Regions from separate parts of the Enterobacter sp. ECC_219_Taxon_10 genome, predicted to be linked through region 4. Evidence: predicted binding sites of a transcription regulator. Region 4 holds the regulator's gene; each other region holds the start of a gene.
The links. Region 4 encodes CRP, which controls carbon source genes, mostly activating them, when cyclic AMP is high. Its sites were predicted from a motif close to ATGTGANNNNNNTCACAT; they were not measured.

Region 1 (4,446 bases), 340 kb from region 4:
GGCGTGCTTGTCGCGGTAATCGGCGTGGGTATCGTCACCCGAGCGGGTCAGCTGAAAGAGCGCAAGATGGGCATCAAAGCCGAAGACTTTAACCTGAAGAAAGGGCTGCTGCTGGCAGTGATGTGCGGCATCTTCTCGGCGGGCATGTCGTTCGCCATGAACGCCGCAAAACCCATGCACGAAGCGGCCGCCGCGCTGGGCGTCGACCCGCTGTACGTGGCGCTGCCAAGCTACGTGGTCATCATGGGCGGCGGCGCGTTGGTAAACCTTGGCTTCTGCTTCATTCGTCTGGCAAAAGTGAAGGATCTGTCAGTAAAAGCGGATTTCTCGCTGGCAAAATCCTTAATTATCACCAACGTGCTGCTTTCGATGCTGGGCGGCCTCATGTGGTATCTGCAGTTCTTTTTCTACGCCTGGGGTCACGCCAGCATTCCGCCACAGTACGACTACATAAGCTGGATGCTGCACATGAGCTTCTACGTGCTGTGCGGCGGGCTGGTTGGGCTGGTGCTGAAAGAGTGGAATAACGCCGGGCGTCGTCCGGTGGGCGTTCTGAGCCTGGGCTGCGTGGTGATCATCATCGCCGCTAACATTGTCGGCCTCGGCATGGCGAACTGATTACGCTGCCTTTCGACTGCGATGACGCCACTGAACCGGCGTCATCCCCACCTCGCGATTAAACACCACCGAAAAGTAATTACTGTCCTCAAATCCGCAGCGCATCGCCACTTCACTGACCATCAGCTCCGTATGCTGCAACAAATACTGGGCGTGGCAGATGCGCAGCTGGCGCAGGTAGTGGTTCACCGTCATCCCCGTCTGGGTGCGGAACTGCTGGCGCAGTGCGCGCTCGCTGCACTGCTCCTGCTCGCAGAACTTTTCCAGCATGAAACTTTTGTTCAGGCTACCCGCAAGCCGGGCGATCAGCTTGTCCAGCAGCGCTTCCTGGGCGGTCGCGGAGGGGTTGTCGGTGGCATAACGATGGCGTTTAAGGGTCATGACCAACTGGGCGAAAAGCAGCTCCGCCATCGGGTTTGCCACAGAATCGTGCTTTTGGCTCTCCTGCTCCAGCTGGGAGATCGTCTGGCGCACCTGAGCCATGCCGTTGCTGCTTAAGCGCCAGTGGGGTTCGCCTCTGGCATTGAGAAAACCGGGGATATGAGCCGCCCAGTCAACATTCAGTTTGAGCCTGTCCGGGCAGTAGATAACGTTCTGCAAAACCAGATCGTTAACCGAGGCGTAAGCGTGTTTGTCTTCGCCGCGGATGTAAAACAGATCGCCACGCGTGATGCGGTAGGGCCGGTCGTTGAGGATGTGTAAGCCGTTGCCGCGCCAAACGAGCACCAGTTCGCAAAACTCGTGGGTATGCTCGGCAAAGACATTTTGCGGGTAGCGGTCGGCCACCGCGACGGCCTGACTCGCGGAGGCAAAAAAATCATCTTTGCGAAGAATTAACTGAGCGGCCACACCACAACCTCTACGGTGAATAACCGGACATTATTAGCCATTTTGCGGCAATAAAACGGTGATTGCCTTCGCGTTACTGGATTGAAGCATCCTTCCCCTGACGGATATCGCGCGGCGACCAGCTAAACTCGCGACGAAAAAGGGTCGAAAAGTGATTACTGTCGCCGAAACCGCAGCGATACGCGATATCCGTGACGCTTTCGTCGGTGTGACGTAAAAGGTGACGCGCTTTAATCAGGCGCAGGCGGTTGAGGTAGCGCTGCGGCGTGAGCCCGGTGTGCTGCTTGAGCTGACGATGGAGCGTACGCAACGACAGCGAAAAATTATCCGCCAGCGTTTCCCAGCACACGTCCTCGGCGAAATGGTCCTCCAGCCAGGCCATCAGTTGGTTCAGCCGCGCGTCGTTATTTGCCAGCCCTTCCACCAGGCTGCTGCGACGCAACAGCACCAGCAGCTGCATAAACAGCAGCTCGCGGGTGGCAATGGCATGGGTCTCCTGCCCGTCCTCGCTCTGCTCCATTTGATTCACCAGCTGGCGCACCTGCTGCAACGTGGACTGATTCACTCGCCAGTGAGACGGGTAGTGTCCATCCTGCTCCTGGGGCAGTAGCTTGTTCAATCCCGACAGAAACTGGAACGCGTCCGGCGAACGATAGAGCACGTTGGTCAGACACAGGTTGTCGGTATGTTCATACAAATGCCTGTCGCGATCGCGCACGAAGCACACCATACCGCCGCTGATGGTGTATGGCTGGCCGTTGAAGACATGAATGCCTGTCCCATGCTCGACAATCACAATTTCATGAAAATCATGATGATGTTCAGGAAACGCGGCCTGCGGGAGCCGTGGCTCAATCGCGATCGGAGATGTTCCCGACGGGAAAAAATCGACGCTGTGCAGTACGGTCATAGCGGCCCCCACCAATGAGAAAAGTTCTCAAAATAGTAATTAAGGCCTTCCACACTCACCTTAAATTTTTGACAGCAAACGTCGCAAAGACTGTCCGTTTTTCAAGAAACAGACGGAAAAATCGGGAAATGCGGTCAGCGTCACATTGCCCTAAAACCCCGCCCTCCCTGGAAATTGTGAACTCCCTCACGTTCATCTTTGCTTCCTTGCCAGCGCGAGATTCGTGCTGTCAGTGACGAGAAGGTGGCCTTTTCTTCCCTTTTTTACACTCAGCACCAATGACTTAAGAAGGGACCTGATCATGACTTTTCGCCATTGTGTAGCTGTCGATTTAGGCGCATCCAGCGGCCGCGTAATGCTCGCCACCTGGGACTGCGGCAAGCGCACACTCACGCTTCGCGAAATGCACCGTTTCGCCAACTGCCTGCAAAAACAGGACGGTTTTGATACCTGGGATATTGATGCCCTGGAAGCGGGGATCCGCACCGGGCTGAACAACGTCTGCAATGACGGCATACGCATCGACAGCATCGGCATTGATACCTGGGGCGTGGACTACGTTCTGCTCGACAGCCACGGCGAACGCATCGGCCTGCCCGTCTCGTATCGAGACAGCCGCACCGACGGGCTGATGGCACAGGCCATAGCCCAGCTTGGCAAACACAACATCTATGGCCGCAGCGGCATTCAGTTTCTGCCGTTTAACACGCTGTATCAGCTGCGCGCGCTGGTTGAGCAGCAGCCGGAGCTGGTCAAAAAGGTGGCGCATGCACTGCTCGTCCCGGACTACTTAAGCTACCGGCTGACCGGCAACATGAACTGGGAATACACCAACGCCACCACCACGCAGCTGGTCAACATCAACACCGATAGCTGGGATGAACACCTGCTGGCCTGGACGGGTGCCTCACCTTCCTGGTTCGGCACGCCGACCCATCCGGGTAATGCGATCGGGCAGTGGCTCTGCCCGCAGGGGAACGCCATCCCTGTTGTCGCCGTCGCCAGTCACGATACCGCCAGCGCGGTGATTGCATCCCCGTTGGCCAGCAAAGACGCGGCCTACCTCTCTTCCGGCACCTGGTCGCTGATGGGCTTTGAGAGCAAAACGCCATACACCAGCGACGCCGCAATGACGGCGAACATCACTAATGAAGGCGGTGCCGAAGGGCGCTACCGCGTGCTGAAGAACATCATGGGACTCTGGCTGCTCCAGCGAATGCTGAAAGAACAGCATATTTCCGACCTGCCGGCGCTTATCGCCGAAACCGAAAAGCTGCAGGCATGTACGTTCCTGATCAACCCGAATGACGACCGCTTTATTAACCCGGTGCATATGAGCGCCGAAATCCAGGCCGCCTGTTTCGAGACCGGACAGCCGGTCCCGTCCCGTCCTGCCGAGCTGGCGCGCTGTATTTTTGACAGCCTCGCCCTGCTCTACGCGGATGTTCTGAACGAGCTGGCAAGCCTGCGCGGCAAACCGTTCAGCCAGTTGCATATCGTGGGCGGCGGCAGCCAGAACCAGTTGCTGAACCAGCTCTGCGCCGATGCCTGCGGCATCACCGTGGTGGCGGGTCCGGTGGAGGCCTCGACGCTCGGCAACATCGGTATTCAGCTGATGGCCCTGGACGAACTTTCAGACGTCGATGAATTCCGTTCGGTGGTCACCGCGAATACCCGCCTGACTACTTTCATCCCTAACCCCTGCCATGAAATTGCCCGCTACCGGGCGCAGTTTCAGCAAAAACGACTGACTAAGGAGCTTTGCGCATGACCACTCAACTTGAACAAGCCTGGGATCTGGCTAAACAGCGTTTCGCCGCCGTTGGCGTGGATGTCGAAGCAGCGCTGCACCAGCTCGACCGTCTGCCTGTCTCCATGCACTGCTGGCAGGGCGATGACGTCGCTGGCTTCGAGAACCCGGTCGGTTCCCTGACGGGTGGCATCCAGGCGACGGGTAACTACCCGGGTAAAGCGCGCAACGCCACCGAACTGCGTGCAGACCTGGAGCTGGCACTGAGCCTGATCCCGGGGCCAAAACGCCTGAACCTGCACGCGATCTATCTGGAGTC
Region 2 (4,446 bases), 1.2 Mb from region 4:
AAAAGGCTCGCATTGCGATATCAGCGCGGGGCTAAACCAGACTGCGCGGAGCTCCGTGGTGGATAACACGCTGTAGGTGTGTTCCTGAAAGGGAGGGATCCACAACGCGCGCTGAGGCGGTATGACCCAACGCTTATTGCCAGTTTCGACCAGCATCACCCCTTTGATGGCAAACAAAAGTTGCCCCTGTGAATGCCGGTGAGGGGGATCCACTTCGCCACGCGTATAACTAATTGCCCCTCTGGACCATCCGATGGCATCGTCGTGAATTGGCGTTTTATCGATAACGGTTGGCATTTCACATTCCTCCCTTCCTCTTATGATGCTGCTTGTACACGTAACCGGAGAGAGACGCAATGCACATTCATTTTATCATTCATGAACATTTCGAAGCGCCAGGCGCCTATGAAATCTGGGGGAAAAATCGCGGCTGTAGCCTGAGCTACTCCAGAGTTTATCAGGGCGATCCGTTACCCGAAGACCTGGAGAGCACGGACTTGCTTATCATCATGGGAGGCCCGCAGTCACCCGCCACCACGCTTGAGGAGTGCCCCTGGTTTGATGCGCAGGCGGAAATGCGACTCATCGGCCGCGCAATAGGGGCGGGTAAAACGGTGATTGGCGTTTGTCTGGGCTCGCAGCTTATCGGTGAAGCGCTGGGCGCAGGGTTTTGCCAAAGCCCGGAAAAAGAGATCGGTAAATTTCCCGTCAGGCTCACAGATGCAGGCAAGGCGAACCCGCTGTTTGAGAATTTTGGCCACGAGCTGAGCGTCGGTCACTGGCATAACGACATGCCAGGGTTGACGCCACAGGCTAAGGTGCTCGCTTACAGCGAGGGCTGTCCCCGTCAGATCGTGCAATATGGCGAACGGGTTTACGGTTTTCAGTGCCATATGGAACTGACGGCGGAGGTCGTTGAGTTGCTGATTGAACATTCGCAGAACGATCTCCGCCGTGCGGATGAATTTCGTTTTGTCGAAACGGCGGAAAAACTACGCTCGCATGATTATCGCGAAATGAATCAGGTGCTGTTTTCTTTTCTCGATAAACTGACCGCCCTGCGCTGATGCATTCTCTGGCTCGTCACTTCGCCACCGCACTCCCTTTCCTCTAAACTGTAGCCTGCCCCTGTGCGGTGATACCGGACGTTCCATTCCGGAATGTCTGGTATGCTCAAATTTCATGATGTGATCCGTGGCACATTTTTAGGTTTAATTGTATGATGAATGCGTTTCAGCAAGGACTATCACCATGAGCAAATCATTGAACATTATCTGGCAATATCTGCGCGCATTCGTCCTGATTTACGCCTGCCTGTATGCCGGGATTTTCATCGCGTCGCTGCTGCCCATCACCATTCCCGGCAGCATTATCGGCATGCTAATCCTCTTTGTTTTGCTGGCGCTGCAAATCCTGCCCGCAAAATGGGTCAACCCCGGCTGCTTCGTCCTCATTCGCTATATGGCGCTGCTTTTCGTGCCAATCGGCGTCGGGGTTATGCAGTATTTTGATTTGCTCAAAGCCCAGTTCGGCCCGATTGTGGTCTCATGCGCGGTCAGTACGCTGGTGGTTTTCCTGGTGGTGAGCTGGAGTTCGCATCTGGTGCATGGCGAACGCAACGTGATCGGGGAGAAAACAAAAAAATGATGGCTAATATCTGGTGGTCGCTGCCGCTAACCCTAGCGGTGTTCTTCGCCGCGCGCAAGCTTGCCGCACGTTTCAAAATGCCGTTGCTGAACCCGCTGCTGGTGGCGATGGTGGTCATTATTCCGTTCCTGCTGCTCACCGACATTCCTTATGAACGCTACTTTGCCGGCAGCAAAATTTTAAACGACCTGCTGCAGCCTGCCGTTGTGGCGCTCGCCTTTCCTTTATATGAGCAGCTCCACCAGATCCGCGCCCGCTGGAAATCCATCATTACCATCTGTTTTGTGGGCAGCCTGGTGGCGATGATCACCGGCACGTCGGTAGCGCTGTTGATGGGGGCCTCGCCGCAGATTGCCGCCTCTATTCTGCCAAAATCGGTGACCACACCTATCGCGATGGCTGTCGGTGGCAGCCTCGGCGGGATCCCGGCCATCAGCGCGATGTGCGTCATTTTCGTCGGTATTCTCGGTGCGGTGTTTGGTCACACCCTGCTGAACGGGATGCGTATTCATACTAAAGCGGCACGGGGACTGTCGATGGGGACCGCCTCCCACGCCCTGGGCACTGCCCGCTGCGCGGAGCTGGATTATCAGGAAGGGGCGTTTAGCTCGCTGGCTTTGGTGATCTGCGGAATTATCACCTCCCTGCTGGCCCCGTTCATTTTCCCGCTGATTCTGGCGGTGATGGGCTAAAATTTGCGATGCGTCGCGCAAATTTCATTTTGATTTCATAAGTTGCATACATAATGAGAAGTGGATCACATATAAAGCCCTAACGGCTCCGTAAACTACCGATCCATTAACCTTTATGAGGCAAACGCCATGCACCCACGTTTTCAAGCTGCCTTCGCCCAGCTTGCAGAGAATTTGCAGTCAGCCCTTGCTCCCGTTCTGGCAGATGCACACTTCCCCGCCCTGCTGACCGCGGAGCAGGTCACGGTGCTGAAACAGGCAACGGGACTGGACGAAGACGCGCTGGCTTTCGCACTGCTTCCCCTGGCTGCCGCCTGCGCGCGGGCCGATCTCTCCCACTTTAACGTCGGGGCCATTGCGCGCGGCATCAGCGGTACCTGGTACTTCGGCGGCAATATGGAGTTCCTGGGCGCGACCATGCAGCAGACCGTTCACGCCGAGCAGAGCGCCATCAGCCACGCCTGGCTGCGCGGTGAGAAAGCCCTGAGCGCCATTACCGTTAACTACACCCCCTGCGGCCACTGCCGTCAGTTTATGAACGAGCTGAACAGCGGGCTGCAGCTGCGCATCAACCTGCCGGGACGCGCACCGCACACGCTGGGCGATTACCTGCCTGACGCCTTTGGCCCGAAAGATCTGGAGATCAAAACGTTGCTGATGGACGAGCAGGATCACGGTTTCGCCCTGTCCGGCGATGACCTGAACCAGGCGGCCATTCGCGCGGCGAACAAAAGCCACACGCCTTACAGCAAATCCCCGAGCGGCGTGGCGCTGCAGTGCCGCGACGGCCGTATCTTCACCGGCAGCTATGCGGAAAACGCCGCGTTTAACCCAACGCTGCCGCCACTACAGGGCGCGCTCAACCTGCTGAGCCTGAACGGCTACGATTATCCGGACATTCAGCGCGCCATTCTGGCCGAAAAAGCCGATGCGCCACTGATCCAGTGGGATGCCACCGCCGCGACGCTCAAGGCGTTAGGCTGCACGACGATCGACCGCGTCCTGCTGGCATAAACCTTCCGGCGGACAGAAATGTCCGCCACGTTGCTGAAAAACCCCTCAGTTGAGTCGCTGTTTCTTGCGCTAACCAGGCGGGTAAAGTAGCCTGAGTTAAATTTCATCCACGAACGAGCCATCTCCATGTTAAAGCGCGTTTTTTACAGCCTGTCTGTCCTGGTCGGCATACTGCTGTTTATCGTGCTGGGTCTCGACCGCTGGATGAGCTGGAAAACCGCCCCCTACATCTTTGACGATCTGCAGGACCTGCCCTATCGTCAGGTTGGCGTGGTGCTCGGCACCGCCAAGTATTACCGCACCGGGGTGATCAACCAGTACTACCGCTACCGCATTCAGGGCGCGCTGAACGCCTACAATAGCGGCAAGGTGAACTACCTGCTGCTAAGCGGCGATAACGCCCTGCAAAGCTATAATGAGCCGGTGACGATGCGGAAGGATTTGATTGCCGCTGGCGTCGATCCTGCAGATATCGTGCTCGACTACGCCGGATTCCGCACCCTGGACTCCATCGTGCGTACGCGCAAAGTCTTCGACACCAACGACTTCATCATCATCACTCAGCGCTTCCACTGCGAGCGCGCGCTGTTTATCGCGCTGCATATGGGCATTCAGGCGCAGTGTTACGCCGTGCCGTCGCCAAAAGATATGCTGAGCGTGCGCGTCCGCGAGTTCGGCGCGCGTTTTGGCGCTCTGGCAGACCTCTACATTTTCAAACGCGAACCGCGCTTCCTCGGCCCGCTGGTGCCGATCCCGGCGATGCATGAAGTACCGGAAGACGCGCAGGGTTACCCGGCCGTCACCCCGGAGCAACTGCTTGATATGCAGAAAAAAGAGAAAAAATAGCCTCGCCTTTATACTTTCTTTACGCCGGGCCTGACGCTTTTTATCCCCCCTTTACGCCGCCCCCTTTATGCTGAGTTCACTGCCGCTACGGCTTCATTGAAGAATGACTATGAACTCGATAATGAATGCGTTTTTCCTGAAAAGTCTCCGTCCCTATTTTAACTTTCCCGGTTTATCGCTTCCTGGCGCACTCAATTCCGGCCTTTGGCTTGATGAAAAAATTGACGCGCTGCAGCACAACGTTTCG
Region 3 (4,446 bases), 100 kb from region 4:
TAAACCGCAGATTAACGAGGTGCTGCGCCAGCCGCGCAAAGATGCACAGCAATGATTTGACGTGGGCAGGTAATTGCCTCACTCTCAATAAATACGATCTTTATACCGCCACGGGCGGCAACGAACGAGTAGCAATACGATGAGTCTGAACCTGGTAAGTGAACATTTGCTCGCAGCGAACGGCCTGAGCCATCAGGACCTGTTCTCCATTCTTGGTCAACTGACCGAACGCCGTCTCGACTACGGCGACCTTTATTTCCAGTCGAGCTATCACGAATCCTGGGTTTTAGAAGACAGCATCATCAAAGATGGCTCATATAACATTGACCAGGGCGTCGGCGTGCGCGCCATCAGCGGCGAAAAAACCGGTTTTGCCTATGCCGACCAGATAAGCCTGGCCGCGCTTGAGCAGAGCGCGCAGGCCGCGCGTACCATTGTGCGCGATGCCGGCGACGGTCGCGTGAAAACCCTGGGTGAAGTGCAGCACTCTGCGCTCTATACCAGCATCGATCCGCTGCAGAGCATGAGCCGTGAAGAGAAGCTGGACATTCTGCGCCGCGTGGACAAAGTGGCGCGTGCCGCCGACAAACGCGTACAAGAAGTCTCCGCCAGCCTGAGCGGTGTGTATGAACTGATTCTGGTGGCGGCAACGGACGGTACGCTGGCGGCCGATGTGCGTCCGCTGGTGCGTCTTTCAATCAGCGTGCAGGTCGATGACGACGGCAAACGCGAGCGCGGCTCAAGCGGCGGCGGCGGCCGTTTCGGCTATGACTGGTTCCTGGGCGACGTTGACGGCGAAGCGCGCGCTGACGCGTGGGCAAAAGAAGCCGTGCGCATGGCGCTGGTGAACTTGAATGCCGTCGCGGCGCCAGCCGGAACATTCCCGGTGGTGCTGGGCGCAGGCTGGCCGGGCGTGCTGCTGCACGAGGCCGTAGGCCACGGCCTGGAAGGCGACTTTAACCGTCGCGGAACGTCCGTGTTCAGCGGCCAGATCGGGCAGCTCGTCTCCTCTGAGCTTTGCACCGTGGTGGATGATGGTACCATGCGCGATCGTCGCGGCTCGGTGGCTATCGACGATGAAGGTACGCCAGGCCAGTACAACGTGCTGATCGAAAACGGCGTGCTGAAAGGCTACATGCAGGACAAACTCAACGCGCGCCTGATGGGCGTAGCGCCAACGGGTAACGGCCGTCGTGAATCCTACGCGCACCTGCCGATGCCGCGCATGACCAACACCTACATGTTGCCGGGCAAATCCACACCGCAGGAGATTATCGAATCCGTGGACTACGGTATCTTTGCGCCAAACTTTGGCGGCGGCCAGGTGGACATCACCTCCGGTAAGTTTGTTTTCTCCACGTCAGAAGCGTATCTGATCGAGAAAGGCAAAGTGACCAAAGCGGTCAAAGGTGCGACGCTGATTGGCTCCGGTATTGAAGCCATGCAGCAGATCTCCATGGTCGGCAACGATCTGAAGCTGGATAACGGCGTGGGCGTCTGCGGTAAAGAGGGCCAGAGCCTGCCGGTTGGCGTGGGCCAGCCAACGCTGAAAGTGGACAACCTGACGGTGGGCGGCACGGCGTAATTTCCCCCCCTCACCCCGGCTCTCTCCCCAACGGGGAGAAAAGACCGCACGGAGCAGTCCCCTCTCCCCGTTGGGGAGAGGGTTAGGGTGAGGGGAAAGACCTATTCTTTTCTTCTTCCCCGCATCCCCTGAAACAGCTCCGCCACGTCCACAAAATACTCGGTCAGATAATTAATACACACCTGTACCTTGAGCGGGAGTTTGTCTTTTTCGGTATACAGGGCGTACACCGGACGCGGATCGGACTGGTAGCGCGGGAAGAGGATCTCCAGCACGCCGCTGTTGATCTCGTTGATCACCCACATTAACGGCACGTAGGCGATCCCGGCACCGGCCACCAGCCAGCGCGAAATGGTCATTGGATCGTTAGTGACAAACCGTCCTTCCGGCAGCAGTTTGGTAGAGATCCCTTCCGGGGCAATCAGCTCAAATTCATTATCGGGCCGCACGCTGTACTCCAGCCACGAGTGGTTGGTGAGATCGGCGGGTTTCTCCGGAACGCCGTACTGCGCCAGATAGCTTTTCGAGGCGCAGACGACCATCGGCATGCTGCCCAGCCTGCGCGAGAACAGGCTGGAATCCTGCAACGCGCCGACGCGGATCACCACGTCCAGCCCGTCGGCAATCAGGTCCGGCGCGGGAATGCCCGTCACCAGATTTACCGTTAAGCCTGGATACTCCTTCAGCATGTCTGCCGTCATGGCAGCGAGAACATTTTGTGCCATAGTTGAAGAACACCCGATGCGCAGCGTGCCGATGGGGGTGTTGTTGAAGGCATAGAGCTGCTCATGAACATCCTGCACTTCATGCATCATGCGTCGGCAGCCCTGATAGTAAATTTTACCCGCTTCCGTCAGCCCAATGCTGCGGGTACTGCGGTTGAGCAGCTTAACCTGAAGCTCATCTTCCAGTTTGGACACCGTCTGGCTGATGGATGAGACGCTCATCTGAAGCTGGCGTGCTGCGGCGGTAAACGAGCCCAGTTCAACCACTTTGGCAAAGACCGACATGCGTTTTAAACGTTCCATTGTTCACTCTGGCTTAAAAGTGATTTAGATCACATATTATAGATAACAGCATAACAGTTACGTTAATATATTATTAATTACATAACGGCTGCGCCATTCTCGCCCGGCGTTTCTTGCTCTCCTGCGGTGGCGTGCGCTAAAAAATTCTGAAGCCTGCACTCTCTCTTATCAAGGTTAACATGAGTCTGTTTCCCGTTATCGTGGTGTTCGGTCTGTCGTTCCCACCGATATTTTTCGAGCTTCTTTTATCACTGGCGATCTTCTGGCTGGTGCGCAAGGTGCTGGTCCCTACCGGGATCTACGATTTTGTCTGGCACCCTGCATTGTTCAATACCGCGCTGTATTGCTGCCTGTTTTACCTGATATCGCGCATGTTTGTCTGAGGTTGATGTGAAAACGCTAACAAGAAAAATCTCCCGCACTGCCATCACAATGGCGCTGGTTATCCTCGCCTTCATCGCTATTTTCCGTGCCTGGGTCTACTACACCGAATCACCGTGGACGCGTGATGCACGCTTCAGCGCCGACGTGGTGGCAATAGCCCCTGACGTGGCCGGTCTTATCACGGCGGTCAACGTTCACGATAACCAGCTCGTGAAAAAAGATCAGGTCCTGTTCACCATCGACCAGCCTCGCTACCAGAAAGCGCTGGAGGAAGCGGAAGCCGACGTGGCCTATTACCAGGCGCTGGCCGCGGAGAAACGCCGCGAGGCGGGTCGTCGTAACCAGCTGGGCGTACAGGCCATGTCCCGCGAAGAGATAGACCAGTCCAACAACGTGCTGCAAACCGTGCTGCACCAGCTGGCGAAAGCGCAGGCAACGCGCGATCTGGCGAAGCTCGACCTGGAGCGTACCGTGATCCGCGCGCCAGCCGATGGCTGGGTGACCAACCTCAACGTTTATGCCGGGGAGTTCATTACCCGCGGCTCAACCGCCGTGGCGCTGGTTAAGCAGAACTCCTTCTACGTGCTCGCCTATATGGAAGAGACCAAGCTGGAGGGGGTACGTCCGGGTTACCGGGCTGAAGTCACGCCGCTTGGCAGCAACCGCGTCTTTAAGGGCACGGTCGACAGCGTTGCCGCAGGGGTAACCAACTCCAGCAGCTCTAACGATGCCAAAGGGATGGCGACGGTGGACTCCAACCTGGAGTGGGTGCGTCTGGCACAGCGCGTGCCAGTACGTATTCATCTGGACGAACAGCAGGGCAACCTGTGGCCAGCGGGCACTACCGCGACGGTGGTGATCACCGGCGAAAAAGATCGGGATGCCAGCCAGGATTCGCTCTTCCGTAAAATTGCCCACCGCCTGCGCGAGTTTGGTTAATCGCCATGGGTATCTTTTCCATCGCCAGCCAGCACATTCGCTTCGCCGTGAAGCTGGCGTGCGCCATTGTGCTGGCGCTGTTTGTCGGCTTCCATTTCCAGCTTGAAACCCCTCGCTGGGCGGTGCTCACCGCCGCGATTGTTGCGGCGGGCCCTGCCTTCGCCGCGGGCGGGGAGCCCTACTCTGGTGCGATCCGCTATCGCGGGATGCTGCGTATCATCGGAACCTTTATCGGCTGTTTCGCGGCGCTGACCATTATTATTCTGATGATCCGCACGCCGCTGCTGATGCTCATGGTGTGCTGTATCTGGGCGGGTTTCTGCACCTGGATTTCGTCTCTGGTAAAAGTGGAGAACTCCTACGCCTGGGGGCTGGCGGGCTATACGGCGCTAATTATTGTTATCACGATCCAGTCCGAACCCTTGCTCGCGCCGCAGTTTGCCGTGGAGCGCTGCAGCGAGATTGTGATTGGTATTGTCTGCGCGATCGTGGCTGACCTGCTTTTCTCCC
Region 4 (4,446 bases):
GGGCGGAATCATTAGCCTGAGAGTAATAATCAAGGTAAATATTTGTGATCGGGATCAGTTCCTGGTTCGGAAATCCAGGCTAAACGGGGTACAATTCGGAAAGTATCGTAAATTTCCGACAAGAATCAGCATCGCGCTTATGACCCAAATCATTCCTTCAGACTTCGACATTGCGGCCGAAGACAGCACCGAGTTCGTGCCCCTGCGCGGCGTGGCCAATCCCCATTTGCAGACCATGCTGCCGCGGCTGATCCGCCGCAAGGTTCAGTTCACTCCGCACTGGCAGCGGCTTGACCTGCCAGACGGTGATTTTCTGGATCTCGCCTGGAGCGAAGCGCCGGAACAGGCGCGTCATAAGCCCCGTCTGGTGGTCTTTCACGGTCTCGAGGGGAGCCTGCACAGCCCGTATGCACATGGGTTAATTGAGGCAGCAAAAGCGCGCGGCTGGCTCGGCGTGGTGATGCATTTTCGCGGCTGTAGCGGCGAGCCGAACCGGCAGAAACGCATTTATCACTCGGGTGAAACCGAAGACGGAACGTGGTTTTTACACTGGCTGCGGGACAACTTTGGCACCGTGCCAACGGCCGCCGTGGGCTATTCGCTGGGCGGAAATATGCTCGCCTGCCTGCTGGCCAAAGAGGGCGACAGCGTACCGCTGAATGCTGCAGTGATTGTTTCCGCGCCGTTTATGCTGGAGCAGTGCAGCTACCATATGGATAAAGGCTTTTCCCGCGTCTATCAGCGCTACCTGCTTAACCTGCTGAAGGCCAACGCGGCGCGTAAGCTCAAGGCCTACCCGGATACCCTGCCGGTAAGCCTGCGCCAGCTGAAAAAGGTGCGTCGTATTCGCGAGTTCGACGATCTGATCACTGCGAAAATCCACGGCTTCGCCGATGCAATTGACTATTATCGTCAGTGCAGCGCCATGCCGCTGCTCAGCAAAATCACGCAGCCGACGCTGATCATTCACGCCAAGGATGACCCGTTTATGGATCACCATTCGATCCCCGCGCAGGAATTCCTGCCCGACAACGTTCACTATCAGTTAACTGAACATGGCGGCCACGTTGGGTTTATCGGCGGCACGCTGCGCCGCCCGAAAATGTGGCTGGAGGCGCGTATTCCTGACTGGCTTACTCCTTACCTGGACGGTGCAAAATGATCATTCCCTGGCAAGATCTGGCTCCCGAAACGCTCGATAATCTGATTGAAAGCTTTGTATTACGCGAAGGCACCGATTATGGTGAACATGAGCGTTCGCTTGAGCAAAAGGTCAACGATGTTAAACGCCAGCTGAAAAGCGGCGACGTGGTGCTGGTGTGGTCAGAACTGCATGAGACGGTCAATATCATGCCCCGCAACGCGTTTCACGGCTGATCTTCCAACCTTTTCAGTCAGGGAGTTGCTATGTCTGCCAGACATCCCATTATTGCCGTTACGGGGTCGAGTGGTGCGGGAACCACCACCACCAGCCTCGCTTTTCGCAAGATTTTCGCCCAGCTGAATCTCCGTTCGGCGGAGGTCGAAGGCGACAGCTTTCACCGCTATACGCGCCCGGAGATGGACATGGCGATCCGCAAGGCGCGCGATCTGGGTAAACACATCAGCTACTTCGGCCCGGAAGCCAATGATTTCGGTCTGCTGGAGCAAACCTTCCGCGAATACGGGCAGAGCGGTACCGGGCAGTCCCGCAAGTATCTTCACACCTACGATGAAGCCGTACCCTGGAACCAGGTACCGGGCACCTTTACCCCCTGGCAACCGCTGCCGGAACCCACCGATGTATTATTTTATGAAGGATTGCACGGCGGCGTGGTTACGCCTCAGCACGACGTGGCGCGCCACGTGGATCTTCTGGTCGGGGTGGTCCCTATCGTTAACCTGGAGTGGATCCAGAAGCTAACGCGTGACATGAGCGAGCGCGGCCATTCGCGCGAGGCGGTGATGGACTCCGTGGTGCGCTCCATGGAAGACTACATCAATTACCTCACGCCACAGTTCTCCCGCACCCACATTAACTTCCAGCGCGTGCCGACGGTGGACACCTCCAATCCGTTCGCGGCGAAAAGCATCCCGTCGCTGGACGAGAGCTTTGTGGTGATCCACTTCCGCAATCTTGAAGGCATTGATTACCCCTGGCTGCTGGCGATGCTGCAGGGCTCGTTTATTTCGCACATGAATACGTTAGTGGTGCCGGGTGGAAAAATGGGGCTGGCAATGGAGCTCATCATGACGCCGCTGGTTCAGCGGTTGATGGAAGGGAAGCAGATCGCGTAAACATGTTCCCTCTCCCCGTGGGAGAGGGTTAGGGTGAGGGCATCAACACGCACGATGCCCCGTGAATCACACCTCAATCACTTCATACGAATGCGTAATTTTTACCGCTTTCTCCAGCATTAGCGCCACAGAGCAGTATTTCTCCGCAGACAGGTCCACCGCGCGTGAAACCGCCGCGTCTTTCAGCGCTTTCCCGGTGACAACAAAGTGCAGATTTATGTGGGTGAACAGGCGTGGCGCCTCTTCGCGACGTTCTGAGGTGAGTTTAACCTCGCAATCCGTTACGTCATGACGACCTTTTTGCAGAATCGACACCACGTCAATCGCACTGCATCCACCTGCCGCCATCAGCACCATTTCCATTGGGCTCGGCGCTTTATCGCCGGAGTTACCATCCATCAAAATCTGGTGTCCTGACGCGGACTCCCCCAGGAACGTTAAACCTTCAACCCACTTCACGCGCGCTTGCATATTCATTAACTCCAACGTTGCATTTTTGGTGACAGATTACGCGTGCGTTACATTTCTCGCAATGGAAGGCGACCTGCATCATGCTGAAGCGAGACACCAGGAGACACGCGGCGAAAGCTATGCTAAAACACTCAGGATGCTACAGTAATACATTGACGTTACACATGTATGCAGAGGACATCAAACTTTACTGGCTGCGAAACGTTACGACAGCCGACTTCCCAGGGTATGGGTAAGAATTCGATTGCAACCCCAGAGTCCGGATGCATCTGATGACTCTGGTGACAGCTTATAACAGAGGATAACAGCGCATGGTGCTTGGCAAACCGCAAACAGACCCGACTCTCGAATGGTTCTTGTCTCATTGCCACATTCATAAGTACCCATCGAAGAGCACGCTGATTCACCAGGGTGAAAAAGCGGAAACGTTGTATTACATCGTCAAAGGCTCGGTGGCAGTGCTGATCAAAGATGAGGAAGGGAAAGAGATGATCCTTTCTTATCTGAACCAGGGCGATTTTATCGGTGAACTGGGCCTGTTTGAAGAAGGCCAGGAACGTAGCGCCTGGGTTCGTGCAAAGACAGCATGTGAAGTGGCTGAAATTTCTTACAAGAAATTCCGTCAGCTGATTCAGGTAAACCCTGACATCCTGATGCGTCTTTCTTCCCAGATGGCGCGCCGTCTGCAGGTGACGTCAGAGAAAGTGGGTAACCTCGCCTTCCTGGACGTGACCGGCCGTATCGCGCAAACCCTGCTGAACCTGGCGAAACAGCCAGACGCTATGACCCACCCGGACGGCATGCAAATTAAAATTACCCGTCAGGAAATTGGTCAGATCGTCGGTTGCTCCCGTGAAACAGTGGGCCGTATTCTGAAAATGCTGGAAGATCAAAACCTGATCTCCGCCCACGGTAAAACCATCGTGGTTTACGGAACCCGTTAATCCTGCTTAAACGGCGTGCCATCGCGAGGTGTCACGCCGTTTTTGTCTCTTTTCCCCATGTGGCGCAGGCTGATCTATCACCCGGAAGTTAACTACGCACTGCGACAAACGCTGGTGTTGTGTCTTCCCGTGGCCGTGGGCCTGCTCCTGGGTCATCTTCAGCAGGGCCTGCTGTTTTCCCTCGTGCCCGCCTGCTGCAACATTGCCGGTCTGGACACGCCGCATAAGCGCTTTTTCAAACGCCTGATTATCGGCGGCTGCCTGTTTGCAGGCTGTAGCCTCGCGGTGCAGCTGTTACTGGCTCGCGATATTCCCCTGCCGCTGATCCTGACCGTGCTGGCGATGACCCTCGGCGTCACGGCGGAAATCAGCTCGCTGCACGCTCGCCTGCTTCCAGCGTCACTCATTGCGGCCATCTTTACCCTGAGCCTCGCCGGGAATATGCCCGTGTGGGAGCCGCTGCTGATCTACGCCCTCGGCACGCTGTGGTACGGGCTGTTTAACTGGTTCTGGTTCTGGCTATGGCGAGAGCAGCCGCTGCGAGAATCTCTGAGCCTGCTCTACGTGCAGCTTGCGGATTACTGCGAAGCCAAATACACCCTGCTCACCCAGCATACCGATCCGGAAAAATCCTTACCGCCGCTGCTGACGCGCCAGCAAAAAGTGGTGGATTTGATAAGCCAGTGCTATCAGCAGCTGCATATGCTCGCCGCAAACAAGAACCACGAGTACAAACGGCTGCTGCGTACCTTCC

Region 1: rhaS (HTH-type transcriptional activator RhaS) is a predicted target of CRP. The motif match lies at 2,506-2,523, and genes of this name have one in related genera.
Region 2: cdd (cytidine deaminase) is a predicted target of CRP. The motif match lies at 2,393-2,410, and genes of this name have one in related genera.
Region 3: aaeR (HTH-type transcriptional activator AaeR) is a predicted target of CRP. The motif match lies at 2,631-2,648, and genes of this name have one in related genera.

What each region holds. Positions count from the first base shown of each region.
Region 1 is NZ_CM178005.1:4,817,074-4,821,519, forward strand. It holds gene rhaT (L-rhamnose/proton symporter RhaT) at 1-618, shown strand, start outside; gene rhaR (HTH-type transcriptional activator RhaR) at 619-1,467, opposite strand; gene rhaS (HTH-type transcriptional activator RhaS) at 1,541-2,377, opposite strand; gene rhaB (rhamnulokinase) at 2,679-4,148, shown strand; gene rhaA (L-rhamnose isomerase) at 4,145-4,446, shown strand, end outside.
Region 2 is NZ_CM178005.1:3,296,139-3,300,584, forward strand. It holds gene AC4ICF_RS15690 (AraC family transcriptional regulator) at 1-297, opposite strand, end outside; gene AC4ICF_RS15695 (type 1 glutamine amidotransferase) at 357-1,067, shown strand; gene AC4ICF_RS15700 (CidA/LrgA family protein) at 1,252-1,647, shown strand; gene AC4ICF_RS15705 (CidB/LrgB family autolysis modulator) at 1,644-2,339, shown strand; gene cdd (cytidine deaminase) at 2,469-3,353, shown strand; gene sanA (outer membrane permeability protein SanA) at 3,480-4,199, shown strand; gene AC4ICF_RS15720 (glutamine synthetase family protein) at 4,321-4,446, shown strand, end outside.
Region 3 is NZ_CM178005.1:4,372,977-4,377,422, reverse strand. It holds gene yhdP (AsmA2 domain-containing protein YhdP) at 1-55, shown strand, start outside; gene tldD (metalloprotease TldD) at 140-1,585, shown strand; gene aaeR (HTH-type transcriptional activator AaeR) at 1,687-2,613, opposite strand; gene aaeX (p-hydroxybenzoic acid efflux pump operon protein AaeX) at 2,793-2,996, shown strand; gene aaeA (p-hydroxybenzoic acid efflux pump subunit AaeA) at 3,004-3,936, shown strand; gene aaeB (p-hydroxybenzoic acid efflux pump subunit AaeB) at 3,942-4,446, shown strand, end outside.
Region 4 is NZ_CM178005.1:4,476,358-4,480,803, forward strand. It holds gene AC4ICF_RS21415 (hydrolase) at 140-1,162, shown strand; gene AC4ICF_RS21420 (YheU family protein) at 1,159-1,377, shown strand; gene AC4ICF_RS21425 (phosphoribulokinase) at 1,408-2,277, shown strand; gene AC4ICF_RS21430 (OsmC family protein) at 2,344-2,748, opposite strand; gene crp (cAMP-activated global transcriptional regulator CRP) at 3,060-3,692, shown strand; gene AC4ICF_RS21440 (YccS/YhfK family putative transporter) at 3,750-4,446, shown strand, end outside.